Regions from separate parts of the Comamonas sp. CAH-2 genome, predicted to be linked through region 2. Evidence: predicted binding sites of a transcription regulator. Region 2 holds the regulator's gene; the other holds the start of a gene.
The links. Region 2 encodes FNR, which switches genes on or off when oxygen is low (the NO sensors DNR and NnrR bind a similar motif). Its sites were predicted from a motif close to TTGATNNNNATCAA; they were not measured.
Positions count from the first base shown of each region.

Region 1: a site for FNR is predicted at 1,753-1,766, ahead of cyoA (ubiquinol oxidase subunit II). Genes of this name have one in related genera too.

Region 1 is NZ_VSWF01000019.1:40,483-43,900, forward strand. It holds gene cyoB (cytochrome o ubiquinol oxidase subunit I) at 1-422, opposite strand, end outside; gene cyoA (ubiquinol oxidase subunit II) at 550-1,596, opposite strand; gene FYM52_RS11775 (MFS transporter) at 2,019-3,359, shown strand.
Region 2 is NZ_VSWF01000042.1:5,108-8,525, forward strand. It holds gene FYM52_RS16475 (sulfite exporter TauE/SafE family protein) at 1-288, opposite strand, end outside; gene hemN (oxygen-independent coproporphyrinogen III oxidase) at 294-1,673, opposite strand; gene fnr (fumarate/nitrate reduction transcriptional regulator Fnr) at 1,878-2,603, shown strand; gene FYM52_RS16490 (hypothetical protein) at 2,675-2,980, opposite strand; gene FYM52_RS16495 (FixH family protein) at 3,227-3,418, opposite strand, start outside.

The DNA.
Region 1 (3,418 bases), on a different contig from region 2:
GTGGTGGTCATCCAGAACGAGAAGTTGTTCAGGAAGGGGAACGACACGTCGCGCGCACCGATCTGCAGCGGGATCAGGTAGTTCATGAAACCCGTGACCAAGGGCATGGCCACGAAGAAGATCATGATCACGCCGTGCGCGGTGAAGATCTGGTCGTAGTGGTGCGGAGGCAGGTAGCCCAGGTTGTCACCAAAGGCCATGGCCTGCTGGATACGCATCATCACCGCGTCGGCAAAACCGCGCAGCAGCATGACGATACCCAGGATGATGTACATGATGCCGATCTTCTTGTGGTCGATCGAGCAAACCCAGTCGCGCCACAGGGGACCCCACAGCTTGAACTTGGTCAGTGCGGCCATCATCACGAGGCCGCCGAGCACCACGGCAATAAAGGTCCACAGCACGATGGGCTCATGCGCCATCGGTATGGAGTCCCAGCTGATCCGCCCAATCAGCGGATCGTGGGGCAGCGTTGTTTGTCCAGACATAGTTGTGTCTCTTTCAGTGGCTGCCTGACGCGCCAGAGCGCATCAAGGCCGCCGTCCTTGCTTATTGCTGTGCCACAGCACCCTGGGAATCGCGCTGGTCCAGGAGGGCCACCACGCGGTCTGCGTTCTCCACCGAGCACACATCGTCAGGCAGGTTCAGGCCCACCTTCTTCATGTAGGCCGCGCCGCCAGCAGCGTCGATAGCCATCATGTGGTGCATGCACATCTTTCCCTCTTCCACGCACATGTTCAGCACGCGGTTGTAGAGCCCGTCCTGCACGGACGAAAAGCGGGTCACAGGGTGACGCTCGCTGGGCTTGACCAGATCCAGGTAGGAGGCACGATCGAGCACCTTGCCTTCGGTCTTGGCCTGCAGCACCCAGGCGTCGAAGCCTTCGTTGCTCAGGCCGTGGAACTTGAAGGTCATGCCCGAGAAGCCCGCACCGCTGTAGTGCGAGTTCAGGCCCTTGTAGGTACCTTCCTTGTTGATCACGGCGTTCAGCTGGGTCTCCATGCCAGGCATGGCATAGATCATGCCGGCCAGATCAGGCACGTAGAACGCGGCCATGGTCGAGGTGGCGGTCAGCTTGAAGCGGATGGGACGGTCCACCGGCGCGGCAAATTCGTTCACCGTGGCAATGCCTTGCTCGGGGTACAGGAACAGCCACTTCCAGTCCATGGACACCACCTGCACTTCCAGCGGCTGGACGTTGGGGTCCAGGGGCTTGGTTTCCGAGATGCGGTCCAGGGGACGGTAGGGGTCCAGCTTGTGGGTGCTGATCCAGGTCAAAGCGCCCAAAGCAATAATGATGATTAATGGAACACTCCAGATGACCAGCTCCAGAGCGGTCGAGTGGTGCCATTCCGGGTCGTACTCTGCCTCGGTGTTCGACTGGCGGTACTTCCAGGCAAACAACAGGGTCAGCAGGATCACGGGAACGATGATGATCAGCATCAACAAGGTGGCAGTCACCACCAAGTCGCCTTGCTGAGCAGCAATGTCCCCTGCGGGATTGAGCACTACGGCCTTGCTGCAGCCCGTGAGGGTCGCTAGCAGAGCCGCGGCAGCGAGCCAGGCTGGCCCGCGGTTTTCCGTGGATGTAGGCATGCTGTGAACGCGAAAAAACGCGCGTTGTTAGGTGTAAACGCGGATAACAAAACCTGCCGAATTTACTCCGCCTGCCCATCTTCCTGCGCCCCCTTGGTGCTCAACGCAGTGCCGTGTGTTGTCTTTATGTAGGAACTTGACACCAGCCCGTGTCAATTGATTTCCATCAAAGCGTCTCTAAATCTTTGTTTTTTCAGGAAATCCTGAAATAAATAAAACCCATTGATAAATGTCAAGGGCATCCCCACATTGGGGCAAGCTAGCCACAGGGCACACCCACTTTGGCACCATGGTTTTTGCCACTTGCATGTCGCTTCAGCCTCCCGACAAACCCTTCTCCTACACGGTGGGCAGGCAAATCTCGCTTGTTGACGCACATCAAGCGGCGTACAAGAGGTGCATCGTCTCGAGGAGTTGCACCTATGACCAGCTTTGCACATCCTGGCTCCCCTTCTGGAACAGCACCCGTCGATCCCGGCCTGGCCCATGCCCATAGCCATCAAGACGTGACCCCCGGCGAGATTGCCGCCGGCGTCATCATCGGCCGGGCCTCCGAATACTTTGACTTCTTCGTGTTCGGCATCGCCTGCGTGCTAGTGTTCCCCTATGTGTACTTCCCCTTCCTGACCACGCTCAACGGCATGCTGGCGGCCTTTGCCGTGTTCGCGCTGGCCTTCTTCGCCCGCCCGGTCGGTACGGCCGTGGGCATGGCCGTGCAGCGCCGCTGGGGCATGGCCGTCAAGCTGACGATCGCCCTGTTCCTGCTGGGCAGCGCCACCGTGGGCATCGCCCTGCTGCCCGGCTATGAAAGCATCGGCGTGGCGGCCATCTGGTGGCTGGTGGGCCTGCGCGTGGCACAGGGCCTGGCCGTGGGTGGCTCCTGGGAAGGGCTGCCGTCCTTGCTGGCGATGAATGCGCCCAAGGCCAAGCGGGGCTGGTACGCCATGATCGGGCAACTCGGGGCGCCGATCGGTTTCGTGGCGGCCGCCTCGGTGTTCGCCTACATCTACGGCCAGCTCTCGCACGAGGAGCTTCTGGCCTGGGGCTGGCGCTATCCCTTCTGCGTGGCCTTTGCCATCAACGTGGTGGCCCTGTTTGCCCGCCTGCGTCTGGTCGCTGACGAGAGCTACACCACCATGTTCCAGACCCTGGAGCTCAAGCCCACGCCCACGCTGGAGCTGGCGCGCAGCGGTGAGGGACGCAACGTGTTCCTGGGCGCGCTGGCCGCGCTGGCCAGCTTTGCGCTGTTCCACCTGGTCACCGTGTTCCCGCTCTCCTGGATGACCTTGTACGGCGAAGCCTCGCCCCCGCAGATCCTGTGGACCCAGGTGGCGGGCGCGCTGCTGGCCTGCGCGGCCATCGTGCTGTCGGGCTGGATGGCGGACCGCTTTGGTCGCCGCAACACCCTGGGCGCCATGGCGGTGCTGATTGGCCTGTTCAGCTTTGCCACCCCGATGCTGCTCAATGGTGGCACCGCTGGCCAGAACCTGTTCATCCTGATTGGCTTTGCGCTGCTGGGCCTGTCATACGGCCAATCCTCGGGCACGGTCACAGCCAACTTCTCGCGCAAGTTCCGCTTTGTGGGGGCGGCCTACTCGGCCGACCTTGCCTGGCTGCTGGGCGCGGCCCTGGCGCCCCTGGTGGCCCTGTACCTGTCCTCGCACTTCGGTCCGGTGGCGGTCGGTGGCTACCTGCTGTCGGGGGCCGTCTGTACCCTGGCCGCGCTGGGCATCAACCGGGCGCTGGAAACCTCGCGCAAATAAGGCCTCCAAGCCGCACCACCCCAGGCCTGCTGTCACCAGCAGGCCTTTTTGCTGCCCGT
Region 2 (3,418 bases):
CACCGGGTGCAGCAAGGAGGTACGGTCAGAGAACCAAGCCACCTGCTCCATCGCCAGGGCGGCCACCGCCCCCAGCATGCCGTAACCCAGCAAACGCCCGGTGTGGAATTGCAGGGCCGCCCAGCCAGGCACGCCGCGGGACGACGCCACAGCGGCGCCGGCATGCAGGCGCACGGCATGGGCCTGCCCCTGGATGACGGCATGGCAGGGTGCGGCACACATGGCAAGACAATGGGGCCCACCCACGAGCCCCATGAAAAATGCCGTCCAAAGCAGAGAAAGCGCCATAAGGATCAGATGATCCGCGAAAACCTGGCCCGGTTGCGGTCTGCCTGCAAATAACGGTCAAACACCAGGGCGACGCCGCGCACGAAGAACCACCCCTTCTCGGTCACCTTGATGCAGTCGTCCTGGATTTCCACCAGGCCTTCTTCTTGCTGGCTTTCGAGTGCAGCGATTTCCGCCGCGAAATACTGCGGGAAGTCGATCAGCCATGCGTTGTTGATCGACTCGAACAGCACCTCGCCCTGGCACATGATGGTCATGATCACGGCGCGGCGGATCAAGTCATCGCGCGTCAGCGCCAGACCGCGCACCACGGGCAGGCGTCCCTGGTCCAGCAGGTCGTAATACTCTTCCAGCGTCTTGGCGTTCTGGCTGTAGGTGGCGCCTACGCGGCCGATCGCCGAAACCCCCAGCGCAATCAGATCGCAATCCGGCTGGGTGCTGTAGCCCTGGAAGTTGCGATGCAGTCGCCCCTGGCGCTTGGCCACTGCCAGCGCATCCTCAGGCAAGGCAAAGTGGTCCATGCCCACATACACGTAGCCCGCATCAATGAAACTGGCGATGGCCGCCGAGAGCATGTTCACCTTGTCTGGCGCAGGTGGCAAGTCCTGCTGCAGGATGCGGCGCTGGGCCTTGAAACGCTCGGGCAAGTGGGCGTACGCATACAAGGCAATGCGATCCGGGCGCAGCTGTGCCACCTGTTGCAGCGTGCGCGCAAACGATTGCGCGTTCTGCTTGGGCAGGCCATAAATCAGGTCCACATTGATGGACTGGAATCCCAATTCGCGCGCAGCGGCCACCAGATCGAACACCTGCTCGGCGGGCTGCTCGCGGTGCACGGCCTTTTGCACATCGGGATCGAAGTCCTGCACGCCGAAACTCAGGCGGTTGAAGCCAACTTCCTTGAGCACAGCCAGGCGCTCGCGCGTCACCGTGCGCGGGTCCACCTCGATGGAATACTCGCCAGCAGGATCAAAGGCGAAACGCTCGCGCAGCATCTGCCACAGCTCACGCAGCTCGTCATCGGACAGGAACGTGGGCGTTCCTCCGCCGACATGGAACTGGCTGACCACCTGCCCCCGCCCGCAGTGCTGCAGGTGCAGATCGACCTCGCGCTCCAGATAGCGCATGTACGTGGCAGCACGCTCATGGTGCTTGGTCACGATCTTGTTGCACGCGCAGTAATAGCACAGCGATTCGCAAAACGGGATGTGCACATACAGCGACATCGGCTGCTTGGCAGCCGCAGCGACTTTGCGTTGCTTCAGAGCCAAGATATAGTCGCTATCACCAAACGCTTCCACAAACCTGTCTGCTGTGGGGTAAGAGGTATAGCGTGGACCAGGTACGTCGTAACGACGCAGGAGTTCGGGTGTGACGACAGTCATGAATCTTTTTTCCTTGATTGTTAGACTGTGCACCAATGGCCCGCAACCATCCTTGACGTGAATCAAGAGGTCTGCGATCAAGCAATGCCACAATTTTGACAAGCATCATTCACCGCAATCCCAGTTGTAACAGCTTCTTTTTTACCGACCTTTAACGCACCGCGTGACCCGCAAGAATGCCTGCACCACGCCGCGTCCGAGTACATGACCCCTCCAACCATCAAAGTCACCTGTTCCAACTGCAACCTGCGCGAGCTGTGCATGCCTGTGGGGCTGAGTGAGCAGCAGTTGCAGCGCATCGACGAAATTGTGGCCACCCGCCGCAAGGTCAAGCGCGGCGGCACCCTGTTCCGCAACGGGGAGCCCTTCACATCGCTGTATGCCATCCGCACAGGCTTTTTCAAGACCTGCGTGGCTACCGAAGATGGTCGCGACCAGGTGACAGGCTTCCAGATGGCCGGCGAGATCATTGGCCTGGATGGCATCGTGCATGACCACCACACCTGCGATGCGGTGGCCCTGGAAGATGCCGAAGTGTGCGTGATGCCGTTTGACGGGCTGGAGGAGGTGTCGCGCGAAGTGACGGCCCTGCAGACCCACGTGCACAAGGTCATGAGCCGCGAAATCGTGCGCGAGCACGGTGTGATGCTGCTGCTGGGCAGCATGCGCGCCGAAGAACGCCTGGCGGCCTTCATCCTAAATCTGGTGCAGCGCCTGCACGCACGCGGCTTCTCGTCGTCGGAACTGGTGCTGCGCATGACGCGCGAAGAGATCGGCAGCTACCTGGGCCTGAAGCTGGAGACGGTCAGCCGCACTTTCTCGAAGTTCGTCGAAGAAGGCATGGTGGAAGTCAAACAGCGCCACGTGCGCATTCTGGATACTGCCGCGCTGCAACGCTTGGTCAACAGCCACCAGGACTGCAACAAGTAACCACCTGCCGCTGCCTCAGCGCAGGTACACGAAAAAAGGCCTCTCTGGATTTGCAGGGAGGCCTTTTTACTTCACGCGTTGTTGGGATAGCAGGCTTGCAGCCGCTCGGGATCACCAAGCCCGGCCGACGGCGCCTGGGCTTGGGCATTGACCGCGGCGCTGGGCAGGGCCAGCACCATGGTCATCCAGCCGGCCACGGCGAAGACCGCCCAGAACGCAAAGAATGCCAGGGTGTAGATGGCCGTGCGCGACAACTCCACCGCCTGCCCCATCCACAGCATGTCGTGCGGGTCAAACGCCGCGAAAACCAGCATCTCCATCACGCCGGCCGCCACAAAGGCCGGCCAGCCAATCCACATCCAGCGTCGTGTCCACATAAAAGCACTCCTTCGCAAGGGGTTGTGCATAAATTGTGTCCACAGGCACTGCACCCTGGTTGTGGGACAAACACTGAATAAAAAAACATAGCTGCCAGCGCTTGATTCCATTGAATTTCAAATAATTTTCTATTTGAAACCTACTGATTACATGCGCCAGCAGCTATGTTTTAAGCCAATCCCCTCTGCGCGGTCATGCCCCCCGTGCTGCCGAGAACAGCACAAACGGCCTGTCAGCACGCCGCATCACTTGGGTGCCAGGTTGGGCAAATCGTCCGCAGGGGTGGCGGCATGGTTGCGCACCGCGTGCGCAGGCGCATGGCTTTTGTCCGGGTTGCGCAATTGCTCGTTGATGTTCACGCCCTTCTGGTAATAGTCGGGGTCCACAACCGGGTCCGCGCCACGCGTGGCAATGACCAAGGTGACAATGCCCGCCAC